Regions from separate parts of the Brevibacillus sp. AG162 genome, predicted to be linked through region 4. Evidence: riboswitches for the same ligand, from Rfam matches in the RefSeq annotation. Region 4 holds a riboswitch; each other region holds the start of a gene.

Region 1 (3,805 bases), on a different contig from region 4:
CGAGAATTTTGCACGTGTTTTCTGTGGCTTTTCGCAACGACACGTTGCCATTCACCGTCGTAATGCCAACCAGATCCAATTGCCCGCTCTTCACAGCGAGAATAATGCCCAGCGCATCATCAATGCCCGTATCCACATCAAGAATGATCTTTTGCTTCACGAGTGGTCCTCCTCTTCCTCAAGAAAACGAGGGTATATCCGTAAATGTCTATACCCTCGCCTCTGTTTTTCTATCGTTCGTTATTGCGTGATTTCACGATTCCAACGGTCAATCCATGCTTTGGAGTGCTCGTTAACGAATTTCATGTCCAGCATTTGCAGCTTGCTTACAGTTTCTTCGCCGTACGTTACGCCTTTTGCTTCTTCTTCTGACAGTTGAACCGTCTTGTTTACAGGGGAATCGATTTTCGCTTTTGCTGTTTTCTCCTGAACTTCCTTGCTCAGCTGGTAGTTGATAAAGTCTTCTGCGAGTGCTTTGTTTTTCGAGCCTTTTACGATGTTAACTGTATTCATGACCGCATATCCGCCGCTTGCAGGTGCTACGAACACCGCTTCTGGCACAGCTGCTTTGATATCTTTAAAGTACATTTCCATGATCGGTCCTACGCCGATTTCTTCTTGACCAAACATGTTCACGTATTCGGAGGTCTTGTCGTAGAACTTCACTACACCTTGGTTGACTTCTTTCATTTTCGCGAAGGCTTGATCCTCGTTAAATTCCTTGCTGCCCGCTACCTGGGATGCACTGTCGAGAACCATTGGGCCTGTCGTAGACGTAATGCTTGGCAGTGTCAGCTTGCCCGCCAGCTCTGGGTTCCACAGGTCTTTCCAATCCTTGATCTCGGTTTTCACGAGCTTTGGATTGTAAGCAATCCCGAATTGGCCAATCGTATAAGCTGGACCGTACTCCTCGCCCAGTGGTGCTTTGGCAATATCATAGATTTGATCCAGATTCGTGATGCGGCTGCGGTCGATTTTTTCAAATGCACCACTCTCAATTCCTTGCTGTGCATAGTAGTCGGAGAGGTAGATCAAGTCTACATCGGAGCTGCCTTGGCGAATTTTGTTCAGACGCTCTGCGTTGTTTCCGATTTCCAGCACGATTTTCACGTTATGTTCTTTTTCAAACGGCTCATATACTTCTTTGCGGAAAAAGTCTTCGGAGAAGCCCCATGTGGAGATGACCAGCTTTTGTGGTTCGCCCTTGGCTTCGCCGCCAGCCCCTCCCGCTTGTGGTTGATCATTGCTGCCACAGCCAGCGAGAGCCAGTGACATCATAGAAAAAGACAGGATTCCAGCAAGTAATTTTTTCATCGTAATTCTCCTCCAGTTGGGTTCATTTGATGACAAAATATGGTGTGACAATAAAAAGAAAAGTACCCTTGATTAGAACGTATCATTCTAAACAAGAGCACTTTTCTTCGTAAACAAAGAGAAGTGACACCCGTTTTTACGCAAAGTCTACGGTCTCCCCTTAAGATAGATCAAAAGAGAAAATCCGAACGATTGCGTCAGGTATTCAGTTCTGATTCAGCTAAAATAACATTCGTGATTGCCCACTGCGTAGGCGCATCATAGTCCCGCAGCACAGCTTCCAACGGCAACCCCATCTCTTCTTCCAGTCGTTCTCTCAGTTTCTTCTTATAAAGAAGAGACATGCGAAAATCGACTTCGAGCTTGAGGGCCGGCGCTTCTCCTTCCAACGCTTGTGAGCGCGGAGAGCGGCGATGCTTGGCTTGGAACGTAATCATCTGATTTTCAATCGTGACTCGGAGCAAAGTCGTTCCAAATCCGAACAACTCTTTTGCTATCTCATTATAGATGGCAGACAGCTTTTTTCTGGTTTCATTGGAGTCCACTAGAGTCATGTCATCACCTGCGATAGCTGGTATCGGGTTCATTCGCTCTCATTATACAAATGATTTCTTAATTCTTCAATAGAATATTCGTATTTAGATCAATTTCACATTTTTCCACCAAGTCATTCGTTTGCAAAAACAGTTGACATCGAAAAAATCAGTCGTTATAATCCAACTATCCAAATAAGAATTAACAACAATGTTTGGAATGATAATTTCATAGCACATTCTCTTATGAAGAGAGGTTGAGGGACTGGCCCTATGACACCTCGGCAACCTATCACAAACGATACGGTGCCAAATCCAGCGGAATTTATTCCGACAGATAAGAGAGGTATTGTTGCAGTGTGGATACATACTCGCAGTTTTCGCCTCTTCTGTCGGAAGAGGCTTTTTCTATTCCATCTTACATCCAGAGAAAAGGGGTATTTTCATGAAAAAGACTGGTCTACTGCTCACTACACTACTGCTCGCTGCATCGCTCGTAACGGCTTGCGGCGGTAAACAAGAAGCTGCGCCTGCTAACGGCGGCACTGCTGCTGAACAAACCTCACTGAAAGTGGGCGTCACTGGCGGCCCGCACGAAGAGATTCTCAACAAAGTAAAAGAAGTCGCCAAAGGCAAAGGACTCGACGTCGAAGTCGTCGTTTTCAATGATTACGTACAGCCGAACCAAGCGCTCGATAAAGGAAATCTCGATGTAAACAGCTTCCAAACCATCCCGTTCTTGGCGAAATTCAATCAAGATCACAAAACAAAAATCGTCGAGGTCGGAAAAACCGTCACGTACCCAATGGGCCTATACTCCACCAAGCATAAAAAAGTCGAGGACATCCCGGCAGGCGGCGTTGTCGGCATTCAAAACGACCCGACCAACCGAGCACGCGCCCTCTTGCTCTATCAGGCAGCTGGCTTGATTAAACTCAAAGATGGCGTGGGCGACAACGCAACACCACTGGACATCATAGAAAATCCAAAAAATTTGCAATTCAAAGAGCTGGAGGCTGCTTTCCTGGCACGCTCGCTGAAGAACGTAGAGGTCGCTTCGATTAATACGAACTTCGCGATGGAAGCTGGCTACTCCCCGAAAAAAGATGCGATCTTCGCCGAGACGGCTGACTCTCCATACGTGAATATCTTGGCAGCCAACGAAACCAATAAAGACAACCCAGCTGTCAAAAAGCTGGTCGACATCTACCGTTCGGAAGAAGTGAAAAAATTCATCGACGAACGTTTTGAAGGAGCTGTACTGCCGTCCTGGTAAGATCGACGCCAGGAACATCAAGAACAACAAGGAGAACTCGTTATGATACAGCTAACCGATATTCATAAGTCGTATCAAGTAGGAAACAAGCAGGTAGAAGCATTGAAGGGCGTATCCCTGCAGGTGGAAAAAGGGCAAATCTACGGAGTTATCGGCTTTAGCGGAGCGGGGAAAAGCACCCTGCTCCGTACCATCAACCTGTTGGAGAAGCCGACCAGCGGTTCTGTGATCGTCAATGGTCAGAACATGCTGTCCCTCAAGGAAAAAGAACTGCGGCAAGCTCGCAAAAAGATCGGGATTATTTTTCAACACTTCAACCTGCTCTCTTCCTATAATGTCTTTGACAATGTGGCGGAAATCTTGCGGATGAATCGCGTCCCCAAAGATGTCATTAAGCGCAAGGTAGAAGACCTTCTCGGCTTGGTTGGCTTGTCTGATAAAGCAAACGCTTATCCTTCTCAGCTATCCGGTGGACAAAAGCAACGGGTGGGCATCGCTCGTGCGCTTGCGACTGATCCGGAAATCCTGCTCTGTGACGAAGCGACTTCCGCTCTCGACCCGCAGACAACCGAATCGATTCTGGAGCTGTTGCTCGACATCAATCGAAAGTTCAACCTGACCATCGTGCTGATTACACATGAAATGCAGGTCATCAAGAAAATCTGCGACCAGGTAGCCATCA
Region 2 (3,805 bases), on a different contig from region 4:
CTTGGGGAAAAGGTTGCACTTCTTGTTTATTCTTTTTTTCCAGAAAAGATTCGCCTAACAACCCAATAGCCACTGCAAAAAACAAAAAAGTTAGAAACACGATCAGGAAGAGCCTTCTGTTCGGCAAAAAAACCCCTCCTCTACTTCCTCACTAGGAGATTCGACACAGTCATACAAATTCCTGTGCAACATTTGACCCAATAATTGGATGACTTAGCTCCTAACATGAAAAAGAGCCCAGTAGCAACACCAGGCTCTTTTTATGTCGTTGAATATTACAGTTGAGCAGCCTCTTGCTTCAGAACTTCTGCTTTGTCTGTTTGCTCCCAAGGAACATTCAGGTCATTGCGTCCGAAGTGGCCATATGCAGCTGTTTGTTTGTAGATAGGACGACGCAGGTCAAGCTGCTTGATGATACCAGCAGGACGCAGGTCGAAGTGTTTGCGAACCAATTTCACCAGATCTTCTTCGGAAATAGTGCCTGTACCGAATGTATCTACTGCGATGGAAACTGGTTGTGCTACACCAATTGCGTAAGCAACTTGCACTTCGCATTTGTCTGCGAGGCCAGCAGCCACGATGTTTTTCGCTACATAACGAGCTGCGTAAGCACCGGAACGGTCAACTTTTGTCGGATCTTTACCGGAGAACGCACCGCCGCCATGACGAGCATAACCGCCGTAAGTATCTACGATGATTTTGCGGCCAGTCAAGCCAGCATCCCCTTGTGGTCCGCCAATTACGAAACGGCCAGTTGGGTTGATGAAGTATTTGGTTTCAGCGTCCAACAGTTCAGCTGGAACAACTGGTTTGATTACGTGTTCAACCAGATCTTGCTTGATTTGCTCCAAAGTTGTTTCAGGAGCATGTTGGGTAGAAATAACGATGGTATCGATACGAACTGGTTTGTCGCCATCGTACTCAACAGTTACTTGTGTTTTTCCGTCAGGACGGAGGTAACCAAGTGTTCCGTTTTTACGTACTTCAGTCAAACGACGAGCCAATTGGTGGGACATGCTGATCGGAAGTGGCATCAGCTCAGGTGTTTCATTGCAAGCAAAACCAAACATCAAACCTTGGTCACCAGCACCAATTGCTTCGATCTCAGCGTCAGTCATTTTGCCTTCGCGTGCTTCCAATGCTTGGTCTACACCAAGTGCAATGTCAGCGGACTGCTCGCCAATTGCAGTAATAACACCGCAAGTGTCAGCGTCAAAACCGAATTTTGCACGGTCATAACCGATTTCACGAATGGTTTCACGAACGAGCTTTTGGATATCCACATAAGTGTTTGTAGTGATTTCACCTGCTACGAGAACCAAACCAGTAGTTACGGAAGTTTCGCAAGCTACGCGAGCGTTTGGATCTTTGGACAGGATCGCATCCAAGATGGAGTCGGAAATTTGGTCACAAATTTTATCCGGATGTCCTTCAGTTACAGATTCGGATGTAAACAGACGACGACCTTTTTGCAAAGCCATGAGAAAATACCTCCTTTGACCTCATACAAATAGTGTGGTAGCCGAGTCAGGATTTTATCTACGAAAACGCAAATAAAAAACCTTTTCCATTTTTAGGAGGAAAAGGTTTGAGCGTTTTTTGCTTCCTTCATCCTCTTATCGGCCAGAACAGATGTCCGTTCTGCTGGTTAGCACCGCTCGAGATCGGTTGCCGGGCTTCATAGGGCCAGTCCCTCCGCCTGCTCTGGATAAGAGTATCCATTACGGATAATAGAATAATTGTTTTTTTCAGAGATGTCAATAGGAAAAATTTTACTTATAATTGATAAGCTTTGGAAAGTACCACAACTACCTCGGCGCGAGTTGCCCTTCCATTCGGTTTAAAGGAAGATCCGTACCCACTGAGCCAATTTTTAGATGTCAAAGCCTCAATGGCAGGAGAAGCCCAATGACTCGTTGGCACATCCTGATAATTCGAGGTACCACGGTTATACATCAAAACATCACGTGCCCGCGCGATCATTACCGCCATCTCTGCACGCGATATCGGCTGATCCGGCTTCATTTCATTCTTCGGGTACCCTTTCAATATTCCTAACTGATAGGCTACACCTAGATTGTGATACGCCCAGTGCCGCTTTGGCATATCCCGGAAGGCCGTTTTTCCTGTGTAGGTAGTCGCTACCTTGGAACCGGTCGCACGCATCGATTTAAGCAGCATCGTCGCAAACTCTGCACGGGTCACTGCCTGATTCGGCTTGAACGACGCATCATTAAATCCATTTACTATACCGCGAGAGCTTAGTCTGACGATCTCTGAGCGCGCCCAGTGGTCCGAAATATCGCGATACCCAGCTACCAATTTCTGCTGCGTCACCGTGAGTCGGTACGAATCATATTTGAACGCAGTACCGCTATTGAGGCGTACATAGTATTTTCCCGGCTGCAAGCGCACCCCGATAATGTCCTTCCCACTATTGGAAAGCTCGGCTACCTCATTCGTCGAAGCAAGTGCATAGTTCATGTTTCGATCACTGTAGAGTGCGAAACGAAAGCCACTCTCCACAGGAATATACGGCGCTCGGAATGTCACGTATGATTCGCTATTGACAGTAAATTGGAACCAGTCGGAATCAGTTGCTGTCGGAATTGTTCCTGACATCACTGTCCCACCGCTTAACGGAGACGCTTTTTGATAGGTATCATTCGGCTCATTGAAATCTTTTTTAACTGGCGTGTATCCCAAATCCAGCTGGTATTCGCCATTGACTGCATTCCGCGAATACTCGCTCACACGGATGTAATATTTACCCGGGGAAACCTCTTTACTAACCCGCTCTGTCGGATTGTCCTTTGTCCCATTATCGTATAGAGGATCCCAGACTACTGATTTCTGGCCGGGCGCTTGTTTACCAAGACCCAGCAACAAATCCACTCGCTTGTTGTCAGGGCTAACAGAAACATCTAAATGCCCGTACTCACGAACGTAGTAGGAGAACCAATCCTGATCGCCTTCATCATGAAAATTGCCTGTCACACTGATTTGGTTCCCTACAAGCGGTCTGGCCGTTTCTTGTGTATCGTTCGGTTCATTTCGGTCAGGATTGATCAAAAATTTACTCGTCAACACGTATGTAAAAGCGTTGTTGACGCCTCCACTGCGCATTAAGCGGATGTTCATTCTTCCTGCCTTGACCGGAACCGTTATCGTATCGCCATTCCCGAAGTACTGTGTAATCGGTTGACGATTCTCAGGGTAAAAGGTAGCAGCCATCGCCGAAGAAATACCCGATGTCACTGTAGCCGTAAAGCTGACCTTTCCATCGTAAGGGATGTCCATCTTTAGCCAATCTACGGTATCTTTTGGACCCAAATTGCCACGTATTTGTGACTCAATCGGAAACGCCTTCGCTTTGGAAGAAGAATCATTCGGCTCTAAAAAGTCGTAAGAAAGTGCCGTTTTTACTGCTTTGTTGACATCTAACAAGCCGTATCCAGTCTTCCGGTCCCATCCTTTCTCCCCCAAGTCAGTAGCCGTTTGATAAAGCAATTGCCTCACATCAAATGGACTGAGATTAGGATGCCGAGCGAGAATGAGCGCAGCTGCACCAGCTACTTGCGGTGCCGCCGCTGAAGTACCACTAAACGAGCCGTATTTTCCCCCGAGCTTTGTTGTGTATACATTCAACCCAGGAGCTACCAAATTCAGTTCAGGCCCCGTATTTGCCTGATACAACACTTCATTGTTACTCCTCACAGCCCCTACCGCTACGACAGTTGGATACGCAGCTGGATACGCCACACGGCTACTTTCATTACCACTCGCTGCAACCAAAACGGCTCCG
Region 3 (3,805 bases), on a different contig from region 4:
TGATACAGGACCTTCAGAATTTCGACCCGTTGCTGTTCCCCAATCGAGCAATTCGCTACCTTGGCCTGCGGATGAATCGGAATGCGATACTGCTCACTAAGCGCCTGCACCGTGTCCTCTGCATCATTTCTTTTGAAAAAACCCGCTTGCTTCGGCTCGTATCCGATCACGATATTTTCAGTTACACTAAATTCTCCGAAGAGCATAAAGTGCTGGTGAACCATCCCGATTCCATTTCGAATCGCGTCCTCTGGTCCGCGAAAAACGACTGGCTTGCCATTTAACACGATCTCTCCCGACGTCGGCTGCTCCATTCCGTACAGCATCCGCATCAGTGTCGTTTTGCCCGCTCCGTTTTCCCCGACAATCGCGTGGACTTCTCCTGCTGCCAGTGAGAACGACACCTTGTCGTTGGCGGTAAAATCTCCGTACTTCTTGGTCATGGCCCTCATTTCCAAGCGATCGGTCATTCCCACTCCCTCATTTCTGTACGTCCTTTTATGAAAATGGAAGACCGACTACACAGCCGTAGTCGGTCACATGCATCACTGTGCACAAGCTTTTCACGTACTTGTTTAAAACTGGTCTGGTACTTTGCGGGTGCCCGCTACAATCTCATCGCTGATCGCTTTCACTTTATCCACCACTTCTTGTCCAATAAAAGCGTTCAGAGGCGTTTTGCTTTCGTGTGTGACATAGGTCACGCCAACACCTTTTTCTTTCAAGCCGTACGCCACAACACCTGGCTTGAACGTTCCTTCTACAAAGTTCTTCACGGTTTCATAAGCCGCCGCGTCAGTCCCTTTCAATTGGGACAGAACAATATGCTCAGGATCAATCGTGGTACGGTCTACGTCCTGACCTGCTGTGAAGAAGCCCTTTTCCTTCGCCGCTTCGAAAACGCCAAGGTCGCCTACTGCTGCTGCACCGTTAATGAAGTCTGCGCCTTTGGAAGCTTGGAGCAAAGCCAATTCCTTTGCTTTTGCCGGGTCAGTGAAGCTTCCTACATAGTTGACCATCAGCTCTGCTTGTGGATTCGTCGCTTTCAAGCCCTCCTCGAAGCCAACTGTCCATTTTTTCAACTGCGGAATATCAAGAGCGACGACCATACCTACTTTGTTCGTTTTCGTTGCCAGACCTGCTGCTGCTCCCACCAGGTAAGCCGCTTCCTGCTCGCGGAAGGTAACACTGCGAACGTTTGGCAAATCCACTACGGTATCAATAATCGCAAAATTACGGTCAGGATTTTCGGTAGCTACTTTTTTCAAGGCATCCTCTGATGTAAAGGAAGAAGTGATGATCAAATCATAATTTTCTGCAACAGCTACGCGCAGATTTTCTTCAATGGCTCCATGGTCCGTAGATTCAATCGTTTTCACTTCTGCGCCCAGCTCTTGCGCGGCTTTTTTTGCACCTTCATCCATTTGTTGGAAGAACGGATTCACACCGATTTTCTCGGGCAAAATCAAGGCAATTCGCTTTTTGTCCGCGCCCTCTTGTCCTGCTGCTTGTCCTCCTGGCTGATCTGCAGGTGCGCTAGTGCCAGTCGAGCACCCTGTTGCCAATACTGCGAATGTCGTTAATGCCAGCAATAACTTCTTCATGATGTATCTCTCCCTATCCGAACTTTACGTTTTTCTTTATCCTATTAGGTAATGTACGGCTTTTTACCCATTTTTTCAATACTATTTACGAATATTCTCTTATAAAATAAATTTATCGTTCGTCTATTCTCTCCTTCCCTTTTGCAAATACAACAAAAAAAACTCTTCCCGGAGGAAGAGTTTGCGTACGTAGCCGTTCTCTTCCTCATCTGTCAAAACCATGGTACAGGTTTTGCAGGAATTGGCACCTTTCTGTTCATGCATAGACATGATCAGTGGTTGCCGGGCATCATCGGGCCAGTCCCTCCGCCGCTCTTGATAAGGTAGGTGAATGTATTTAGTTACAATGGAATTCATTCTAGCAGAACGGTTCAAAAATGCAATTCTTTTTTCTCAATTCCAAACAGTTCTATTTCGATGCCGAATCAGCTTTCAGAACTACTTCGTGATCAAAAGACGACTTTTTAAACAACCTTTATTTTACGTGAAAGGTTTGCTGGAGGCGATGAGACAACGTATTCAGCTCACCCAGCTCTTCCGTAATCTCACGCACTTTTTGATGCTGGTTTTCTGCAGTCGCAAACAGCTCTTCTAAGTTGGCTACCGATTCCTCCGTTACGGCTGTAATGGTCGACATCTCGATGGCAACTTCGCCGGAACGCACTTTTACCCGGTCCATGCTGGAGCTTACTTGATCAGCTGCTTCTAAGAAAGCCATCATCCCGGCTCGCACTGCTTCGATGGAGGCCACTGTTTTCACGGCCAGCTCTTGGCCTTTTGCAACAGACGTTTCCCCATTGCTCATATGCTGCACCGCATTCTCACTTTCCTGATGGAGAGATTTCAGAATGTCGGTAATTTCCTGTGTAGCTGTCGCGCTTTGCTCTGCCAGCTTGCGTACCTCATCCGCTACAACAGCAAATCCCCGTCCATGCTCGCCTGCACGCGCCGATTCAATCGCTGCATTCAGCGCCAAGAGATTCGTTTGTGTCGCGATCTGATTAATAGCGCCGACAATTTCTTCTACGCGATTCGCCTGCCGATTGAGCTGGTGAATCGTAGAGGCTGCTACATTAACTGCCTGCACAATTTGCTCCATCTGCGAGGACAGCTCGTTCATCATCTGAACGCTTTCTGTCAGACGACGGTTGTTTTGTTGCGATTCCGTTTTCATTGCGTTGGTCTGTGTTGTAACTGCCTCGATTTCCTGGTCGATGGATTGAACCTCTTCTTCGATTTTCACCGTTGAATTCGCCTGCGATTCCATACCGACGGCGACTTCCTTGAAGGCTACCATCATTTCATCTGTATTGCGCTTTGTACCTTCCGCATGCTCATGCACATGATCGCTTGTACGATCCAGCTGCTCCGTCATTTGCTGGATGTTCAAAAGCATTTCTCCCAGACGGCGCTCCTTCTCTTCTGCTTCCTGCCTTGCGTCGTGCGCTTTTTGCAGGGAAGCTTGTCCGGCGAGACATAGATACGTGACGGCTCCCATCATCATGAGAATGGCTACGATACGCACGCCCAGATTGAGCTCCGAAAAATCACCGTTGAAAATCTCATAGGTTCCCGTATAAAACCCGACAACGGTGACGATGATTTGGGCAATTCCCGCTGTTACTACCAGCTTCCAGTCCAAATAGGCTGCCAAAAAGCCCATGACGATGAAGGCGAGGAACGAAACCTCCTGGTAAGTGGTAAAGTGATCGAATGAAATCGCATAAAACATGAGTCCGATTGCTACCAGATAACGAATCACATGACTATCTTTGCGAATGAAATAATACGGCGAAACAATTAAAGTGACCAGCAATCCCAAGGACGTCACTTTCCAGAAGTTCACATCCATTTGGTAGGCAATGAGTCCCGCCATCCACAAATGATTCCATAGGATAAAAATCATAAAGCCTTCTTTGTCAGTCAAGGTATTGCGAATCAATTGAATCATAATTGCCCCCCTTTTCCCTATTACTTATGTATCGGATTCTTTCCCCATTATATAGCCAAACCTTTGCCAAATTTGTGAAAAAAGTGAGAACAGCCAAAAACAATTTCGAATAGGCTATTACACAACTTACATGTACAGGAGGCAAACGGAGAAAAGTGGAACTCAATCAATTGCCAGCTACCGTGCTGACACGGACAATTAGCCGTCCGAACACCACGATTTACTATCCCCAATTGGCAGGCCTAGCCAA
Region 4 (3,805 bases):
AATCGGAATATCTGCGCCTGTCGGTGTCTCCAGATCGACAGAGGACAAGGGAGCTGCCACGTAAAAAGGAATGCCGTGAGCTTTTGCCAATACCGCTACCCCATACGTACCGATTTTGTTGGCGACATCTCCATTCGCTGCTACGCGGTCTGTACCCACGATGACAGCCTCTACTTTCCCTTGAGACATCACCATCGCCGCCATGTTGTCGCAGATCAGCGTCACATCAATCCCTGCTTGCTGCAATTCGAATGCAGTAAGACGGGCGCCTTGCAGGACAGGACGGGTTTCGTCCGCGTACACCTTCAGATTCCAGCCGCGTTCCTTTGCCAAATAAAATGGAGCAGTAGCCGTACCGTACGCTGCTGTAGCCAATGCCCCTGGATTACAGTGCGTGAGAATTCCCATCCCGTCATGCAACAGAGTGAGCAAATGCTCTCCGATGGTCCGGCATACTTCAGCGTCTTCCTTTTGAATCGCCAGTGCTTCATCCAGCACTGCCGCCTTCAACTCGGCAATAGACGCTCCACTTTCTTTTTCAACACGAGCCTTGATGCGATCCAACGCCCAGAACAGATTCACGGCTGTCGGACGGGAAGAACCCAAATAATCTGCCTGCTGGTTCAGTTCCTGCCAAAACTCGTCGTAGTTACCCGCTTCACTGCCACGAATACCAAGGTAGAGCCCGTAAGCCGCTGCCATGCCAATCGCTGGTGCGCCACGCACTTCCAAACGGCGGATGGAACCCCATACTTGCTCGGAGGTAGTCAAGTTCAAATAAATCGTTTCTACTGGCAGACGCGTCTGGTCAAGCAAGACCAATGCATCATTCTCCCACTTTACAGGTGCCAATTGGGTGCTGGTTGTCATACTGTTGTAGCCTCCTGGTAGTAGCGTTCAGTTACTGTGCGTACGATGTCCGTGATATCTGTCGATTCGTCGATGCCGCCGCGACCGAGAATCAGCGCTTCTCCAATCGAGAGAGCCAGACGCTCTGCTTCTGCGCGAGTCCGGTCGTCTTCAATGGCATTCAGATCTGCTACGCCTGCCAAGCCGATGACACGGCGCAAGATTTTGCATCCGGCATAGCCTGCTGTATCCTGAATCAAGCGTTTCACGTAGCTTTGCCACAGTCCTTCGACATGGGCGCTGCGCTCTTTGGCGTGCTTGTGCCAGAGCTGAACGAATTGCGAAACGAATTCATTCCAGACATCCTCGACCGTTTCCAGTAAGTATTCGCGGTACGCTTCCCGTTCTCCTTGATCTTTTTGCAAACCGTGCTGTCCTGCGTAGTTGAGCAGCAGATTGGCAATGACCGCCCCGATGTCAAAACCGATTGGGCCGTAGTAAGCGAACTCCGGATCGATTGCTTTCAAGCTGTTTTCCGTGATGAAAATACTTCCGGTATGCAAGTCGCCATGCAATAGCGCTTCCGAGCGGGTAAGGAAATCGTATTTCAGCTTGGCGATTTCCAGCTTCAGCGGCCTGTTGTTCCAGATCGCCTCGACTTCCCGGCGAATCAACGGGTTGAAGTCGTTGGTAGGCGCATTTTCATACGGATCGGTAAAAACGAGATCTTCTGTGATTTTGCATAATTCTGGATTTATGAATGTTCCGACTAACGCTTTTTTATCGTACGGATGTGCACCCAGATCGGATGTGAAGAACAAGGTTTGCGCGAGAAAACGACCAATTTGCTTCGCGAATAGCGGGTACCGCTTTCCTTCGATCAGACCTTTGCGCATGATGATGTGGTCCCCGACGTTTTCCATGACAGTCAACGCAAGTTCCCCGTCGAAATGATACACCTGTGGCACCAAGTCTGGAACGTATTTGTACTGAATGCGGAGTGCCTCGCTCTCGATGCGAGCCCGATCAATCGTAAGCGGCCAAGATTCTCCCACGACGCGGGCAAAAGGCAGTGCTTGCTTGACAATGACGCTCTTACCGGTTGCCGGCTCCTGAATATCAAAGACCAGATTGAGGTTGCCATCCCCGATTTCGCGGCTGGTCAGCTCTGCTCCTTCGCTAAAAAGACCCGGTATTCCTTTTACGTACTCCACTGCTTCCTGTTCAGTCAATGCGCGATATGCCATGATTCCAAAACTCCCCTCTACGTATTTTTCCTCTATCTCTACTTGTTTGGTTTGTGTCCCGAGAGTGAAAAAAAAGACCTCTTTTCCCGAAGAAAAGAGGTCGCTGTCGTCACGTGTAAGAACCGTGTTGATGTCCCCCTTATCTTCCAGACCACTTTTGTTTCTGCAGGAATTAGCACCGTGCATGTCGCCTGTTAATCAGTCGCTTCCTCGCGTCTGAATGGCGTCATGTCGGTTGCCGGGTATCATCGGGCCAGTCCCTCCACCTTCTCTGGATAAGGTATCCAAAACGTATTCGGTTTTTGATTTAGTTTGAATCATACAACCAACGCTTCCACGATGTCAACACCCTTTTGTGCAAAAATTCGCACCTTGCAATTAGTAGGTGTAATGAGTTCCCGATACCGCTGGCCGCTCCCAATTCCACCAATCTACCTTGCCTAGAAACGCTGCTGTTATCGACTTTTCGGCTTTGAGTTTCAGCAGTTCCTTGGTTGGACCTGTTAGGACAGCTCCGTAGATGCGAACCCCGTTTTTATGCATGTAGCTGTATCGCTCTGCTATCTGTAGATCTCTGCCAAAGAGTAAGGATTTTCCGATATCGCGAGCCAGTTCTTCTTGCTCTGACAAATACCTCATTTCCTCCAGATAGTTTGCGATTACTCTGTCCCCATCCCCTTTTTCATATGCACCACCGTAATCCATTTCTCGCTGGGCAAATCCCCATACTTCCCCGGAACCAAATAGCACATCTCCGGCATCGCTTTCAGCCTGCTTGAGCTCTACCCCTGTGTCTACTGCAAGCCAGACTGTATCTTGACCCGAGGAGGTAACATGGCGGGTAACCAGTTTATAGTACTCCTCGTACGTCAGGAAGTGGTCAAAAGATATCGCAAGCTGCGAAACAGTTCCCTCGGGCAGCTTCTCCATTGTCGTCCAGACAGGTAAAGTCAGAGACATGGTATCCTCCGTTTCCCCCTCTGTCGGATAACGGAAAAACAACTTTTGCTCCCTGACCCCGTTCGTCCATTGCGGCTTCGCATTCACATTCCATAGCACATTCGTACTCTCAAAACGACCCGCGTTCTTTTCTTCTCCCCCAACCCTCTCACGCAGTTCCATGCTGATATTGCCGTACAGCAATCCAACTTGTGAACCGCTACTCCCCACTCTCACACCTGGCTGCGTAAAGTTGACCATCGACTTCGCAACGCGGAACAGATCTTCATGCATCAATGACCCGACCCAGCCATTCAGAATCAACAACACAACTCCGGCCAAAAAGGGAAGCCCTATAGTGAATCCAGCGTTGGACAACCGATTTTTCCACTTCCCCCGGCGAACAATGGCGCGCTGTTTTTCAGCTGACAGCGTTTCAGGCTGTTTGGTTTTCACGTTGTCCTCTCCCATTTCTTCCCCCAGCAAAAGCCTCTCCAACCGCTGTGCATATTCCTCGTCAGCAGCTATTTCCTCCTCGAATTGTTTTGAATCTTCTTCCGCCATTTCCCCACGCAAATAAGCAAGCAGTCTTTGCTCGCGATTATTCTCATCCTTGTTCATCATCGGCTTTCCTCCCTCCACAACTGCCGCATCTTTTGCCGTCCCCGAAACAAGGAACGTTTGACGTCTGCCAGCTCGATCCCGAGTACCACGGCCATTTCCGCGTAGGAAAACTGCATGGCAGATAACAAAATGACCTGTCTCTGCTT

Evidence for each region. Region 4 has a riboswitch for S-adenosylmethionine ahead of mtnK (S-methyl-5-thioribose kinase). Riboswitches for the same ligand answer to the same signal wherever they lie in the genome.
Region 1: linked by a shared signal. The riboswitch ahead of FB479_RS14370 (MetQ/NlpA family ABC transporter substrate-binding protein) and the one ahead of mtnK (S-methyl-5-thioribose kinase) in region 4 are both predicted to bind S-adenosylmethionine.
Region 2: linked by a shared signal. The riboswitch ahead of metK (methionine adenosyltransferase) and the one ahead of mtnK (S-methyl-5-thioribose kinase) in region 4 are both predicted to bind S-adenosylmethionine.
Region 3: linked by a shared signal. The riboswitch ahead of FB479_RS14960 (BMP family lipoprotein) and the one ahead of mtnK (S-methyl-5-thioribose kinase) in region 4 are both predicted to bind S-adenosylmethionine.

Annotation. Positions count from the first base shown of each region.
Region 1 covers NZ_VFNO01000004.1:105,887-109,691, reverse strand. Annotated here, with positions in the region: gene FB479_RS14385 (nucleoside hydrolase) at 1-160, opposite strand, end outside; gene FB479_RS14380 (ABC transporter substrate-binding protein) at 241-1,314, opposite strand; gene FB479_RS14375 (Na-translocating system protein MpsC family protein) at 1,512-1,868, opposite strand; SAM riboswitch class I at 2,089-2,191, shown strand; gene FB479_RS14370 (MetQ/NlpA family ABC transporter substrate-binding protein) at 2,293-3,123, shown strand; gene FB479_RS14365 (methionine ABC transporter ATP-binding protein) at 3,166-3,805, shown strand, end outside.
Region 2 covers NZ_VFNO01000004.1:439,953-443,757, reverse strand. Annotated here, with positions in the region: gene FB479_RS15850 (polysaccharide deacetylase family protein) at 1-127, opposite strand, end outside; gene metK (methionine adenosyltransferase) at 276-1,481, opposite strand; SAM riboswitch class I at 1,614-1,715, opposite strand; gene FB479_RS15840 (S8 family peptidase) at 1,777-3,805, opposite strand, start outside.
Region 3 covers NZ_VFNO01000004.1:233,461-237,265, reverse strand. Annotated here, with positions in the region: gene FB479_RS14965 (ABC transporter ATP-binding protein) at 1-470, opposite strand, end outside; gene FB479_RS14960 (BMP family lipoprotein) at 576-1,604, opposite strand; SAM riboswitch class I at 1,807-1,929, opposite strand; gene FB479_RS14955 (methyl-accepting chemotaxis protein) at 2,080-3,555, opposite strand; gene FB479_RS14950 (DUF3298 and DUF4163 domain-containing protein) at 3,711-3,805, shown strand, end outside.
Region 4 covers NZ_VFNO01000007.1:169,273-173,077, reverse strand. Annotated here, with positions in the region: gene mtnA (S-methyl-5-thioribose-1-phosphate isomerase) at 1-870, opposite strand, end outside; gene mtnK (S-methyl-5-thioribose kinase) at 867-2,096, opposite strand; SAM riboswitch class I at 2,233-2,378, opposite strand; gene FB479_RS21020 (anti-sigma factor) at 2,475-3,659, opposite strand; gene FB479_RS21015 (sigma-70 family RNA polymerase sigma factor) at 3,656-3,805, opposite strand, start outside.